3 regions of the Pseudoalteromonas sp. SG45-1 genome follow, and region 1 is predicted to be linked to each of the others. Evidence: predicted binding sites of a transcription regulator. Region 1 holds the regulator's gene; each other region holds the start of a gene.
The links. Region 1 encodes sigma-54, which starts transcription at its own class of promoters, with help from an activator protein. Its sites were predicted from a motif close to GTTGGCACGNNNNTNGNNT; they were not measured.
Positions count from the first base shown of each region.

Region 2: the regulator sigma-54 is predicted to act here: its motif matches at 3,204-3,222, upstream of H5117_RS07685 (BON domain-containing protein).
Region 3: the regulator sigma-54 is predicted to act here: its motif matches at 2,986-3,004, upstream of H5117_RS06565 (hemerythrin domain-containing protein).

Region 1 covers NZ_JACJEP010000003.1:89,855-95,095, reverse strand. Annotated here, with positions in the region: gene mgtE (magnesium transporter) at 1-972, opposite strand, end outside; gene H5117_RS04170 (HPr family phosphocarrier protein) at 1,104-1,376, opposite strand; gene rapZ (RNase adapter RapZ) at 1,419-2,264, opposite strand; gene ptsN (PTS IIA-like nitrogen regulatory protein PtsN) at 2,283-2,735, opposite strand; gene hpf (ribosome hibernation promoting factor) at 2,740-3,027, opposite strand; gene H5117_RS04150 (RNA polymerase factor sigma-54) at 3,054-4,553, opposite strand; gene lptB (LPS export ABC transporter ATP-binding protein) at 4,623-5,241, opposite strand, start outside.
Region 2 covers NZ_JACJEP010000006.1:104,036-109,276, reverse strand. Annotated here, with positions in the region: gene H5117_RS07710 (hypothetical protein) at 1-300, opposite strand, end outside; gene H5117_RS07705 (hypothetical protein) at 335-1,039, opposite strand; tRNA gene H5117_RS07700 (tRNA-Ile) at 1,174-1,250, opposite strand; gene H5117_RS07695 (hypothetical protein) at 1,504-2,001, opposite strand; gene H5117_RS07690 (YqaE/Pmp3 family membrane protein) at 2,371-2,529, opposite strand; gene H5117_RS07685 (BON domain-containing protein) at 2,602-3,168, opposite strand; gene H5117_RS07680 (LiaF domain-containing protein) at 3,497-4,165, shown strand; gene H5117_RS07675 (VOC family protein) at 4,204-4,620, opposite strand; gene suhB (inositol-1-monophosphatase) at 4,864-5,241, shown strand, end outside.
Region 3 covers NZ_JACJEP010000005.1:105,611-110,851, forward strand. Annotated here, with positions in the region: gene H5117_RS06555 (TonB-dependent siderophore receptor) at 1-1,596, opposite strand, end outside; gene H5117_RS06560 (hypothetical protein) at 2,014-2,427, shown strand; gene H5117_RS06565 (hemerythrin domain-containing protein) at 2,521-2,946, opposite strand; gene H5117_RS06570 (hypothetical protein) at 3,278-3,532, shown strand; gene H5117_RS06575 (hypothetical protein) at 3,592-3,846, shown strand; gene H5117_RS06580 (DUF6500 family protein) at 3,876-4,094, shown strand; gene H5117_RS06585 (GGDEF domain-containing protein) at 4,127-5,241, opposite strand, start outside.

The DNA of each region.
Region 1 (5,241 bases):
ACCGTTAAGCACAGCCAAAATAGGGAGCACATCTAAAGTGCCTTCAAAAAAGCTAGCTACAAAAGCAGCTGCAAGTGCGGTTAGTAAGTTAACTCCTAGCCAAACTGAGCGTTTTTTAGAGCTTTTTAGTACTGGCGCGAATGTATCCTCTTCATCATCAAGACCGGCTAGGCTTAATAAGCTATGCTCGGCATCTTCTCGGATTACATCAACGATGTCATCGATAGTAACACGACCGAGGAGTTGGTCGTTATCGTCCACCACTGGGGCCGATATCCAATTATGACGCTCAAATAATTGCGCTACTTCACTTTCATCCATTGAGATTGGGATAGACTCACAATCTTCATCCATTAAATCGCGGACAATTTTTTCTGGCGGATTAGTTAATAATGTACTCAGCGATAAAGCGCCTATAAAGCAGTTATGTTTATCAACAACATATAAATCATCTGTACCCTCTGGTAACTCACCACGCAGTCTAATATAACGAAGTACAACATCGAGTGTTACATCAGGGCGAATGGTCACCGTATCGGTGTTCATTAGCGCACCTGCTGAACGCTCTTGATATGACAGTGCTTGCGTGGCACGTTCACGGTCTTGAATGTCCATCGCGCTAACAACGTCTTTATAGACGGTATCTGGCAGGCTACGTAATACTTCACCTAAGTCATCGTGGCCCATGTCTTCAGTTGCGGCGGCAATGTGCTTAGGTTCCATTTGGGCAATAATGCCTAAACGAACATCTTCAGATAATTCTTCAAGAACATCACCCTGCACATCAGGATCGACCAATTGCCAAAGCAGTCGGCGAATTTTATGCGGTGATGATTCTAATAATAATGCGGTATCACAAGGAGCCGTTTTTGCGAGCATGCGCCTAACTTGAACAAATTGACCACTATTGAGTGACTTCGTCACCTGCTTTAGTTGCTGTAGTGGATAATCTTGTTCAAAAGCTTCTGGCATTGGCGTCCTTTATAAATTGTTATATTACTTTATGGGGGGAGGTGAGTTAACTGGCGTTACTAACCTATTTATTTTATATATCTGTTTTAATTGAAGCACTAGTAATGCGAATATTGTTTTTATAAAACAGGTTATTCTTGTTCATTAAAGCGTTGTGCTATTAATTCTCCAACAGCGTGTAAAGCTTGCTCAGAATCAGGGCCTTTACAAACAACTTTAACTTCTTTTCCTTGGCTACTTTCAAGTAACATTAATGCAAGTACGCTATCGCCTGCTGCTTCTTTGTCATCTTGGAATAATGTGATTGTCGCATCAAATTGTACTGCTAATTGCGCAAGCACAGTAGCTGCTCTGGCGTGTAAGCCTAATTTGTTTTTTATTAAAAAGGTATCTTCACAATGCATAACTTACTCTACCTAAGCTGAACAGGTGATTATTCAGCTATATTATTTTTCTTGTTCGCGATGGCGAATTTTTACATTGGGATGTGTCATTGCAAAACTTTCACCGATAGTTTGCGCTAAATACACAGAGCGATGTTGCCCACCTGTACACCCAATAGCAATGGTTAAATAACTGCGGTTATTTCGTTCTAAATGCGGTAACCACGTTTGTACAAATGTTTGAATTTGCCATGTGAATTTTTGCACTATGCTGTGATTAGCTAAATAGTCTTTAACCGGTTGATCTAACCCATTTAAAGGCTTCAACTCTGGTTCCCAGTGTGGATTTGGTAAAAAGCGTGCATCAAATACGTAGTCTGCTTCTTTTGGTATACCGTGTTTAAAACCAAATGATTCAAATGTGACAATCAGTTGCTTATCTTTTTTACCTAAAATCTTTTCACGAATAGATTCAGCGAGTTGATGAACACTTAAATCAGTCGTATCTATCATAAAGTCGGCGCGAGTGGTTAATACATCAAGTAATTCTTTTTCTTTTTTGATGGCTAAATCAAGCGGCAACGAGTCTATTGATAGTGGGTGTAATCTGCGTGTTTCAGAAAAGCGTTTGATCAATGTCTGATCGTCGCTATCTAAATAAAATAACGTAGGGTTTGCAAAGCCTGGTAAGTATTCAAGAATATCGTTAAATTCATCTTGTTCTTTAGGGATGTTGCGCACGTCTATGCTAACAGCAATTTTATCGTAGCTATCAGACACACTGCGAACTAATGAAGGTAGTAGGTTTACTGGAATATTATCTACGCAATAATAACCTAAATCTTCTACAACGCGCAAAGCAACCGACTTTCCAGAACCAGAACGGCCGCTTATGATAATTAACTCCATTTAACACCCTTTATAAAACTATGATTGATCAACAATAACTTGGTAAAGCTCAGTATCAGATTTTGCACTGCGTAACTGTTTACAAAAATCTTTGTTGTTTAGTTTATCAGCAATGGTTGCTAGAGTCTTTAAGTGCTGCTGGTTATCGCCATCTGGTATGATGAGTGCGACAAAAATATCAACAGGGCGATTATCGATTGCATCAAAGTTTATTGGAGTTTCGCTAACGAGCACTAAAGCCAAAGGCTCTTCTGCACCGCTCATTCTTCCATGAGGAATAGCAATGCCACGTCCTATACCTGTACTACCTAATTTCTCTCTGCTCATTAAAGCATTAAGAATATCTTGTTGCGGTAAATACGGAAGTTTGTCGTGAGCAAGTTCGCTAATGAACTCTAAAATTCTTTTTTTGCTATTAAAAAGGACCGCAGCTTTGCTGCAGTCCTGGCATATAAGTGAACTTAATTTCATCATATTAGTGTCGAGCAAGCTTCTCTTTGTGTTTGATTACTTGGCGATCGAGCTTGTCGATCAACGAGTCAATAGCGGCATACATATCTTGATGTTCTGTAGAGGCAAATAGCTCAGCACCGCTTACGTGTATTGTGGCTTCTGCTTTTTGATTTAATTTTTCTACATCGAGAATGACATGAACATTATTAATATGATCAGAGTGTCTTTCAAGCTTCGCAAATTTAGTATTAATATAGTCTCTTAGTGAATCGGTTAATTCTACGTGACGACCAGTTAAGTTTAGTTGCATAAGCATTACCCTCTTAGTTTAGCGTCTTAAATCAGACTTTTACGCTGATTTGACGGTGGAATAGCAAGAGATTCGCGGTATTTTGCGATTGTACGTCTCGCTACTTTAATTCCTTGCTCAGCCAATATATCCGCTATTTTGCTATCACTCAATGGTTTTGCTGAGTTTTCTGCTGCGATTAATTTTCGGATAAGCGCACGTATTGCTGTAGATGAACATTCACCACCGTTTTCAGTACTTACATGGCTTGAGAAAAAATATTTAAGCTCAAATATACCACGGGGTGTATGCATGTACTTTTGAGTAGTTACGCGAGAAATTGTCGATTCGTGCATTTCTACCATTTCAGCAACATCATTTAAAACCATTGGTTTCATGGCTTCAGGGCCATGTTCAAAAAAGCCTTGTTGTTGCTTAACAATACAATTAGTAACTTTTAATAGCGTGTCGTTTCTACTTTCTAAGCTTTTAATAAACCATTTAGCTTCTTGTAAATGTGAGCGAATAAACTGGCTGTCGCCACTTGATTTTACAGTGCGAGACATTGCTGCGTATTGGCTATTAACACGAATTTTAGGCATGCTATCTGGGTTTAATTCGACAACCCAGCGGCCTTTAATTTTTTTAACTGACACATCAGGAATAACATACTCAGATTCTTCCCTTACAATAGTATCTGCAGGTTTTGGGTTGAGAGTATGTATTAGTGTCATTACTTCTTTAAGCTCTTCTTCTTTGAGCTTAGTTTTTTTCATTAATGTACGATAGTCGCGAGCTGCTAATAGATCAATATGCTCGGTTAAAATCATTTTCGTTTCATTAATATAAGGTGTTTCTTTATCAAATTGATTAAGCTGAATACACAAACACTCTTGTAAACTACGTGCAGCAATACCAACAGGATCAAACAGTTGGATGCGTTTTAATACCGCTTCAATTTCATCAAGTTCGACTTCGTTATCATCTTCGTTTTCTTGATTAAAGCTTTCTAAAATCTCTTCGCAGCTTAGTGTTAAAATACCTGAATCATCGACAGCTTCTACAATAGCAATAGCAATAGCTTCGTCTGTAGGGCTAAATGGCGTTAGTTGTAATTGCCACATTAAATACTCATGGAGCGTTTCAGTAGAGGCGCCTTGGTATATTGATTCGTCTTCAGGCATTGGACCTGATGAGGCTGCAGGAGCGGCACTCATGTACTCATCCCAACTGACATCCATAGCCATGTCGTCACTTAGCGTGTCTTTTGCAAGTGCTTCACCAGTATCTTGTTCGTATTCGCTCGGAGCATCATCAGCAGATGCGCTAACAGTTATGTCATCGGTATCAGCTTTTTGCTCGTTTTTACCAGCAGCGTCTTCGGAATAGTCTGCCTCTTCAACCTCTAATAGTGGATTACTGTCGAGAGCTTCTTGTATTTCTTGCTGGAGATCCAATGTACTGAGTTGCAACAAACGAATAGCTTGTTGCAACTGTGGAGTCATTGTAAGTTGCTGGCCCATGCGCAGCTGTAGTGATTGCCTCATGTATCTCTAACAATCCTTTTATGTTGTTATAATTAATACTAGCAGATGCTTAAAGACATGGCGTAAATGTTACAGCCTAAATTGCTCGCCTAAGTAAACATCGCGTACTGTTTTATCATTTAATACGTGTTCTGGAGTACCTGATGCAATCAGCTCCCCATGAGAAACAATGTAGGCTTTTTCACAAACATCAAGGGTCTCTCTTACGTTATGGTCGGTAATTAATACACCAATCCCACGATTTTTAAGATGTTCTATTATTTTCTTTATATCTAATACCGAAATAGGGTCAACACCGGCAAACGGTTCATCCAGTAATATAAATTTAGGATCTGCTGCCAGCGCTCGTGCTATTTCTACACGACGACGTTCTCCCCCCGATAATGCCATACCTTGGCTATCACGAATGTGTTGTATGCTAAATTCATCTAATAAGTTATTGAGCGTGTCTTCTCTGGCTTGTTTATTTAGTTCTTTGCGCGTTTCTAAAATGGCCATTAAGTTTTGATAAACAGTCAGCTTTCTAAAAATCGATGACTCTTGTGGTAAGTAGCCTATGCCTAATCTAGCACGACTATGCATAGGTAAAAGAGTAATATCGTTATCATCAATAGATATTTTACCTTTGTCGCTAGGAACAAGCCCTACAATCATATAAAAAGTCGTTGTTTTACCAGCACCGTTAGGG
Region 2 (5,241 bases), on a different contig from region 1:
CGTATAGTCATACCTATTGATAATCAAAAGCGCTTCAATGGCAGCTAGAGTTATAGCTGTACCACTCCCTAAACCAATATGTGGTAGAGGGGCATTATATAAACATGCTTCTAAACCATGAGGAAGCTTTAGGTCTTTTCTTATTTGCTCAAGTTTTATAACTATTCTATCTAATGTAGGCCTAAGCTCTTGAGAAGCAGGTTTAAATTCAATAATACTGGATTTTTTACCTATTAATTTAAAGCCTGTATCAACAGCCATTCCAAACCCACCATTGCATCTAAACGAGCACTGGTGCATTGCAATTAAGTTAAAATGAAGTCTTAACGGAACACTAATCGAAACTTTTTGCATTTTCCCACTCAGTATCGAAAAATTTCTTATAAGGGGCTACAAAACTAGCATTTGAACGAAAATGTATTGAAGGTAAGTATTTTCCTCTTTCATTTTTGAAGTAAGGCCCTATTACTGCGTCTTTATCAGTAATAAATAGATTGTGATTGGGCTCATGCTCATAAAACTTTACCTGGAAGCGTTGATTATATTTATCAGTAAGGCGTTTAATCGCTCGTTTACTGATGTCATATGAGGGCTGCTCTTCTGGCTCTAGAAAATCCCGGTGGGTCAGCAGCATTCTCACTGTTAGCTTTTGATTGCCATCCAGCTTTTTTATAAGAAAATTATCTTCAGCTTCTTCTTCGCAAAAATCTTCAAAGAAACGCTTAGAGGTGTGAAATATCAGGTCAAATTTAGCATCGGCTTTATTTATTAATCGAGAGTAGTATTTCTTATCACCTCTGGTGCTAAGAAACTCTAAAACACCACAATCCTCAAGCTTTTCATTATTTCGGTAATTTTTATAGCCAATCAAAAACTGAACTAAGGAAACTAAAGATGATATTGCCATACCACCTACAATTGGTGCCCACTTTTGATCGAACACCTCCATGGCATATAAGATAAGTAGAACAGTAGTTATTGAAAATAAAGAAATAAGAACAATTAATGATAAAGAAATATTTACTTTTCGTCCGTGCATCTATAGTCCGTTATGTGTTTGATTATTTGTTAAAACTATACTGTATTAATTCAGTGTGGTAAATTCAAAAGTAGCACAGAGGTAGCACAGGGTAATTTCTGTTAGTAGGTGTTTACTTGGAAAGCGTGTAAAAGTGGTGGCCCCTCCCAGACTCGAACTGGGGACCTAACGATTATGAGTCGTGTGCTCTAACCAACTGAGCTAAGGGGCCAACTTTATATAACTGCTAGGCAGTTAATTTTTGAAGCGTTCAGTCACAGAGCGACTAAAGCGGGTTGCAGTATAAAAACTTTTTAGGTGCTTGTCACTACCAAAAACCTTTATTTTAACAATCAACAAGCTAACTGCTTAAATAGTAATCTTTTAAGTGGGCATAAACATAAAATGTAAGATATTTACCGTGCTATTCACTGCATTAAATTATAAACAAAACCTATCCCATATAGTCTTTTATATTTAACCCTCTACTTTTTAAGCAAAGCTAACATATATGTGTAGGCATACAAGGCTGTAAAAAATATGCTTGGGGCTACTGTCAGTGCCAGATTAGGTGTCTGATTAACTACATTTACCATAATCACTAAGCTCGATTGAACAGTAATCGGAATAATAGGCGCAAAAAGTACGCCTGCTATTTTTTTATTACTTAAATACGAGGCACTAGAGTTAATTGCATTATTAAAACTTTGTCGTATTGCTACGTTTTGTGGTGTTTTAGAATGAAACATACAAATAATTGGAGTTACGAACGCAAGCGTTACATAACTAAACTTATACTTGTTGACGACCCTTTCTAAAATAAAGGTAAAAAACAGCGTTACAAATCCACTATACAAACCTTGCACTAATGCAGCTTGAAGAGTGACCGATTTAGCAATGTCTGCCGCGCTATTTGCCCAGAAGGCCCAACTAAAATAAAAAACGAATGACACAACGCCTGACATTATAAGTCGAATATTCAATTAACTACCTCAACATGCCTAAAAACCTAGTTTAATGATAACACTAGAAGTGAAGGTAATATTGTCACTAAATAATAAGGTATTTGATTGTATATTATGGATGTATAAACACACTAATGTTGAAGATTTCCTAAATGGCATCAAATCAGAATCTGAGCGCGACTGTTAGCTGGAAAGCTTATTAGTAAACAATAAGTATAGTTTTAAAATAATATTGGGAGTGAGTTAAGGAAGTGAATTAATGGGTTGAAGAGTTTTAAAAAATGGATTTAATCTAAAAACTTTCTAAAAACTAATATTGTGAGCCGATCGGTACTAAAGTATTTAGCTAAACCTCAGTAGTCGGCTTACACAATATATAATCTGTCATTATTTTTTCGCAATAATGTAGATTGCATGTATTAACCCTGGGAAATAACCTAGCAGTGTTAATAGAATATTTAACCAAAAATGCATACCTAAGCCAACTTGCAAAAACACACCTAATGGCGGTAATAAAACCGAAAGTATTATACGAATAATATCCATGATCAAACTCCATTTAAATTAAACATTGAAAAGACTTAAAGCCCAGTATTACTGGGCCTTAACTATACTGTATTATTCAGCAACAATAGCTAGTTTATCAACTACGTCGCGAACATCTTCAGCATTTTTAGCAATTTTAACTGCTAGTTGCTTTTCAGCTTCAGACTCTACAGAGCCATTCAGAGTTACCACACCGTTGTCGGTATCAACATCAATGTCTGTACCACCTACTTCTGAGTCAAACAGGAAGCGAGTTGTGATTACAGTGGTGATTTTAGCGTCCGTTAGGTCGTTATCATCATCGTCCATCATGTCGTTGTTTTTATCTTCGGTGTCCATGCTTTTAACAACAGTAAGGCTGTTATCAACATCAGTTACACCATCTAGGCTAAGTACAAGTTCTTCTGCTAGCTCTTTATCGAGTTCGCTATTAACTTTACCTGTAAGTACTACCTTGCCATTTTTTACATCAGTGTTAATGTCAAAGTTGTTTAGATTAGTGTTCATAAGTAGAACGGTTTCTGCCTTACCATCAATCCAAGCATCTTTACTTTCGTTTTCCCAGCTGTTTGCTTGGGCACCCATAGCCGTAGTACCAAGAACTAGAGCTGCGATAATAGATTTGTTAAATGTTTTCATAATCTTTCTCCTTTTGATTAAAGACACTTTAACTAATGCGAGCTTCAGGCCAACTTTATTTACCCTTTAAATTCAACGGTTTGAATTAATTAAGAGATTAAACCTTATCTATGTTTGTGTAACTATTTACAGGCTACTCGGTAAAACTTTCTCAAATAGTGAAAATAGCTAGATAATTGCTCTTTTGGTTAATCTATCGTTAATATAACAAAACAAAAAACACCGTTAAATAATAACCAATTGATTATTAATGAAATTATATTTGGTACGCGGTTTGCAATCTAACTACAATAGCAGTATCAATAGTAAATATAAGAAGGAATAACTCATGTCTGTAAAAGTTGAAGACCGCCCAATAGAGCAAGTACGCGAACAAGTGATTGATCAATTAATTTATAATTACAGTCATGGTGTTATTTCTGTTGATGCATTCGAAAGACGTTTAGATAATGCGATGGATGCACCTAATAACGAAGCTCTGCTAGCCTTAGTAGAAGACTTAACACTTAATACCGATCAGCAATATAAAGCAGAAAAACAATCGCAATTTACACCACATTATAGTGCACAGCAAAACAGTGATGATGATTTTACATTACGCAGTATTTTAGGATCTAACGAGCGAAGTGGTCAGTGGGTTGTGCCAAAAAATATATATTTGAGTAACTTTATGGGATCGGTGGTGCTTGATTTTACCGATGCTATTTTTGCGCATCAAAATGTAACTATTCACGTTAACTGTATTTTTGGTAGCGATGAAATTTACGTACCAGAGCATGTCAATGTAGTGTCTAAAATGTTTTGTATTTTAAGTAGCCTTGAAAATAAATCTGTGTCGCTTAACAAACGCCAAGGCCCTACAATTCATATTGAAGGAAAGGCAGTAATGGGCTCGGTTGAGGTAAAAATAAAGCGCACAATTAAAGAAAAATTTATGAGCTTTGCAAATGAGCTAAAAACCCAGTTTGGCACGGGTAATAATAATCGCTCACTATAATTGAGTAGCAGCACTTTAGCGTGCTGCTTAGTATTTTATTATAAATCGTTATTTCGCTCGCTTGGTATATCACTTAAATACTCTACAAACTCAACTTCAAACCCTGCAGGATCAATAAAGTAGACATTCTTTCTGAAAGGATTCTCGTTACCTTGCTTGCTTAGAGTAAAACCCACTTTATTTAAGCGCATTACTACTGCGCTTAAATTATTAGTTACATAAGCAAAGTGTGCAAAACCAACTTGATGGCCCGATAAGTTTCTGTTTTCACCCTCACCATGACTGCTTATCGCAATATAATGCGTGTCATCCCCAAAGTGTACCCAGCGTCTTGGTTTTCCATGCCAATCGCCTCTGCCCTCACTTCTAATCGACCAATGTGGAAATACAGCGCGATAAAATGTAAGCATACTATCTATATCACTCGCGACTAAGTTTACGTGCTCTAAATACATAATGTTATCCTATCAGTTAAGTTAGGAGCACGATAAAACCTCAAGTTAACTTTAGGTAAAGTGTTATTTAAATTTAATTTATTTAAATGCAGATAATTATTTTTTAAAAATATATAAACTTTTCAATCTTGTATAAAAAACAAACACAAGTATTTGGGGTTTATTGTTTACTTTATGGCAAAAGTCGCTAAAATACGCCGGCTGAAATATATAAACGTTCTTTTACAACCCAAAGGTAATACCATGCATCCAATGTTAAACATTGCGGTTCGCGCTGCGCGCAACGCAGGCAAAATTTTACTTCGCGCAAGTGAAGATTTATCAAAAGTTGAAGTGCAACAAAAAGGCGCTAACGACTTAGTAACTAACATTGATAAAGAAGCCGAAGCCGTAATTCGTGACACTATTTTACAGTCTTACCCTACTCACTCAATTGTTGGTGAAGAACTAGGTGAGCATAAAGGCAAGGATGATGATTACCAATGGATTGTAGATCCTATCGATGGAACAACTAACTTCATCAAAGGTATCCCTCATTACGCGGTTTCTATCGCACTTAAAGTTAAAGGTCGTTTAGACCAAGCTGTTATTTATGATCCAATTCGTGGTGAGCTTTTCACT
Region 3 (5,241 bases), on a different contig from region 1:
GTAATCACCATTTAATCGGTAATTAAAGCTTACTTGCCCCGAATGTAGCTTATCGTTAATGCTATCGCTCGCTGCAATTTCACCCTCTGGTGCTATTGGGTCGTGCGCGTCTACGTCATAAAAATCAATGCGGTAGCCAACACTTGTATGAAACTTATCTGTCCAATCTGAATCTTGCTGAATAGCAAAACCCGTTTGCCATGAGCGCGAATCGGTAGTGTCTGATAAGTTAAAGTCGCCGCTGCCATCGTTATTAATATCGTACTGACCACCAGGGGATACAAATACACCTGGGCTAATTTCAATTAAACGCGCTTGTTGTGAATCAGTTAAAGGAATGCGGCGATTTGAAATTGGGCCAGTTAAATCAATAGGTAGGTCGGCTTCTGTTGTAAATTGGCTGTAGCCTAGCACGCGGTTGTAACGCACATCAAAAGCAAAAATTGTTTGCTGTTCGTTGCTCCATTGGTAAGTCAGTTCGGTACGGTTCTGCGCGGTATCGGCACCATCTATAATTTCAACAAAGCTATTTTGTGCAATTTCTTCGCGTTGTAAGTGCTGAAAATACGTAATGTTTTTTATTGATGCGTTGTTTGAAAGTTCACGCTTATAAATACTGTGTAGTAAATAAGTAGTGGCTTCGTTTTGATTGTCAGGGTCGGTAAGTACTGTACTACGGTCTATTTTTACTTGCCCAGTAGGTGAAACAATAGAACCTGCCGCTGGAACTGTACTGCCATTTACTTGCACGCCTTGGCCGGTAATATAAAGGCCATTATCTATTAGCGCTTGAGTAGGGCGGTTAATACCTGCGTTATCGGTAAATTCAACTTGGTATAACTCAAAGTTAATATCCCAGCTGCTCTTGTCATCAGGTAACACCCTAAGTGCTGCAAATAGGCTGTCGCTTTTCGTGCCCGAAAAGTCGTAGTAACTGCCGTTATCAATGTGTTCAGCGCTTACTCTAAAACCTACTTTGTCTTTTACTATAGGTGCACTGTAATCAACTAAAACACTGTACTGATCCCATCGTCCTGCAGATACCGTTGCTTTGCCTTTACTGTCGTCAGTTGATGCTTTTTTAGAATGTAAGTTTACAAAACCACCGTTGCGTTGGCTTGAACCAAATAATACCGGTGGCGCGCCTTTTACTACATCTATTTGTTCTATAGAGTTGAACGATAACGGCACACCAAAGCCATTATTACCTGCTTGGCGGCGTGTACCATCTTGGAAAAGCTCACCTAGTTGCCCACGAATAGTAGGTAAACTTGGTGCCCCAAAACCACTGGCTGAATAGGTATTAGGGCTGACTGCAAGTACGTCTTGTAAAGTCGTAATATTGAGTTGTTCTATTAACTCGCTTGAAATTGGTGTTACTGAACGGGCTATATCTCGTAGAGCTAAGTTGTCGCCAAAAGGGCCGTCTACAGTGGCATTTTTAACCGAAAGACCTTGAGATTTAATAACTTGGCCTGCCACCTCAATACGCTCAATTGCGCCTTCTTTTGCTGTTTTTGATTCTTCGGCTGCAAAAGCATTAAGTGGTGTATTTAATATGGTGGCTAGGGAAAGTGCTAAATATGCGTGTTTCAAACGTTTTCTCTCTACGGTTAAAATGTTGTTGGCGATAAAGACCGAAAGGATTAAAAATAACTTTCAGTAAAATTTTGATTCTTTTTGTTTTTTAGAACATAACAAAACAGATGCATTATAAAGATGGTAATTAAGTAGTATTGTTTTATTAGTTGATAAAATATTAATACAGCGATTGTACTAGACTGAATGTAAATATATGCTTTTAATAGAATTTTTAATTATAGACTACTTTCAACCTGCTAACATTTTAAAAGAGTTAACTTTTATGCAGCATTTTTAAATTACTTAAATAAGCTTCACTTTTAGTACTGCATGGCTTAACTAATGAATTTAATTAAAAATTTTTGAAATAAAAAATAACTTATACGGTCTAGGTTACTTCTACGTTTATTAATATTCATTTAAGGAAATTTTATGACAGGTTCAATGAATTCTGATGTGCAAAACCGTTTGCAGTGGTCACTTTTATCTTTGCGTTTAGGCGTGTTTATTGTAATGGTTATGTGGACATTCGATAAGTTTGTTAATCCTGGGCATAGCGCACGTATTTTTGAACATTTTTACGGTATTAGTGGCTCTACAGATATAGTGGCTTACATTATTGGTGCGGTGCAGTTAGTGCTTGTTTTAGCATTTTTAGCAGGTATTAAAAAGCGTATAACGTACGGTATCATTTTTGTAATGCATGGCTTATCTACGCTTTCTTCTTACAACCAGTACATAGATGGCTTTAATAACTTATTATTCTTTACTGCATGGCCAATGTGGGCTGCGTGTTTTGCACTTTACTTATTACGCGACCAAGACGTGAAATTTACTGTAAAGTAATAAAGTACATGCAAAAAAATTGGTTATAAGCCATAAGGCTTATAACCAATAAGTACACAGGGAGTGTGTGGAAGTCGGTTTGCGTGTTTACAACTAATGCATAGCGTCGTTGTATTGCTCAGCAAGGCTCTCTTTTTGCCCTTCGGTAAGTGCTTTACCCGCTAATTGAAACACTTCGTGTTCTTCTTCACTTAAATGATGATGTACCAAATGGTGTAGCTTTTTAGCTGCAACTAACCATGCAGACGAGCTCATTTCGGTATCTTCAAGTTGTTCAATTAATTCATCAATTTCGTGATGTTCAGCTACGCTGTGGCGCGCTTTTTCATGAGTTAAGTCATCAAACATAAGTGGGTTATAAAAGTAACGTTCTTCAAATTTTGCGTGATTTTCTAATTCTGTTTTTAGCTCATCCATTAGCGTGTGGCGCTGCTCTGTGTCGCCGTGTGTTTGAATAAGCGCATCTACCAATTCTCGTTGTTTGTCATGGTCATGACGTAGTGCTTCAAAAATATTCATAACTAGTCCTTTTACAATTTATTTGCTTATATCATTAACTAGCAAACTAAATGCCAAATATTAAGTTATTGTATTTTAATAAATTTAATTTTATTTTTTATTCTTTGGCTGCGATCACTGTAAATTTTACAGTGATATGAATGCAATAATTTCAGGCTTTCGCGCAGTTCAATTATAAAAGTGAGTATAAATCCCTACAGAACCTTACAAATATTTACTGGTTGTTTATTTTATTGCAGTGATAAAGTGCCAGTGTTATTTGGGTACAACCTATATATTACTCTCACACATAAATGCAGGTAGCACGTTAACTTAATAGGATAGTTTAAGGATGAACATAAAAAGCCCCGTCGCCGCATTATTGCTGTGCGCTTTACTGAGTGCATGTAGTACAGCCCCGCGTTCTGACCCTAACTTATGCATTGAAGAGGCTGAAATGGTTGATCGAAATGGCGCTCAAACAAGCTCACAGGTTTACAATCAATGCATTAGCGCACAAATTAAAAAGGATGAAAAAAATAACACTTTTTTTGATGCCATCGGTACGTTCTTTTTTGAATTTTTTGTAATGGTGGTAGAAAAGTAAATAGGCTAACTTGCAACTGTAATTTAAAGTAAATAAGTTGCGTAAAAATAGGATTAGTTATGAAGCAATTATTGATAGCAATTCCACTTTTTTTATTACTAAGCGCTTGTGCGGCGAAGCCTTACGCAGGCTCGGCAAAATGTATGGAACAAGCAGATATTGCATACGAAACCGATACACGTAAAAATGAGACACTAGATAATGAATGCAAAGCTGCAAAAGTAAATACGCCTAATAAAGAGCTTGAGAATCATGGCTTGGTTGATAGAAGCCTTTTACAGCTAATCGTTAGCTTTTTAAATGGCGTATTTTAATAGTAAAAATATAATTAAATAAGGTATGTATGAGGGAAGTACTAAGAGCAAAAATAATTACCGTGTGCGATAAAAAAATAGCAGTTAAAGGCGAAAATGTAGGGCTTTCTTTTTATGCATTTTTTGCTAATAAAAACGACGACCCAGAGCTACTTATGGAAGCTGCTACTTGGTGGATACACACCCATAAATTAGATCATTTTGTAAAAGCACATAAAATTAAACAGATGGTTTTAGATGGACTTTAGTCAATTAACTGAGCAAGTACTTTTAGCTGTATTTAATCAACAACGACTTGGTTTCTTCCGTTTTCTTTTGCTTTATAAAGTAATTTATCTGCATGCTTAATAAGAACATCTAGTGTGTTTTTTAAAGGGCTACTTACAGAGGCTCCCACACTAAAAGTGATTTTTGTATCACTAGGAAGGTCTTTTATATTACTACAATGCTCGGTAAACCTAGTGGCGAGCTGGTCAAAGATATCTCGAATAGCTAGTTCGTCAACCGAATTTAGTGCAAACAACCATTCTTCGCCGCCGTAGCGGCCAAACTGATGATCACCACTTAGTGTTTCTTTTGCAGCCTTTACAAAGGAAATAAGAACTAAATCTCCAACATCGTGACCAAATTGGTCGTTAACTTTTTTAAAGTAGTCTAAGTCAACAATTGCTATCGTCATTTTACCTTCACTGAGCTTTGCTTCTGCTGCGCGCATTATTCCTCTGCGATTAGGGCTATTTGTTAGATAATCTGTTAATGAAATATCGTGATATTTTTGACGTTGTCGAGCTTGCCGATAAAATAAAAATAATGAAGCAATCACTAAAATAAACGCTATAGCAGCGCTAAGTCGCCAAATTATTTTTTGTTGGTACTCTTCTTTAGCTTGTAGTTCACTAATGTCTTTTGCGTACTCTAGTTGCTGTATTTTTTCTTCTTTTTCTTTTACTTCAAACTGTACCTGTAGTGTTTTTATATTACTTTCACTGGTAGCTTCGTAGTGTTCTTTTGTATAAAGGAGCTTTTGTTCAATTGCTTCAAAAGCCTCGTCAGTGTAGTTGAGGCGTCGCTTTAGCTCATAGCGTTTACTTAAAAAATCGGCTTTATAAATACTGCGGCTGAATTTATCTAAGTTTAAAAATACCTCATCGTTTGCTTCATTTGCTTGATCAAGTAAATCTAGTTTTATATATATGTCAGCTAACAAAATGAGCGATGCGAGTTGCATGTCGTGTACACCTGCAGAACGAGCAAGCTCAATGTTCTCTTTAGTTAAAGTTAAAGCTTTATCGTAGTTTGCTTGTAAGTACTCAATGCTAGCAATTGAGTATTGGGCAAAGGTTAAGCCTTTTTGCATATTAGCTTTTTTAAAATAGAGCAATGCTTTGTCTAGGT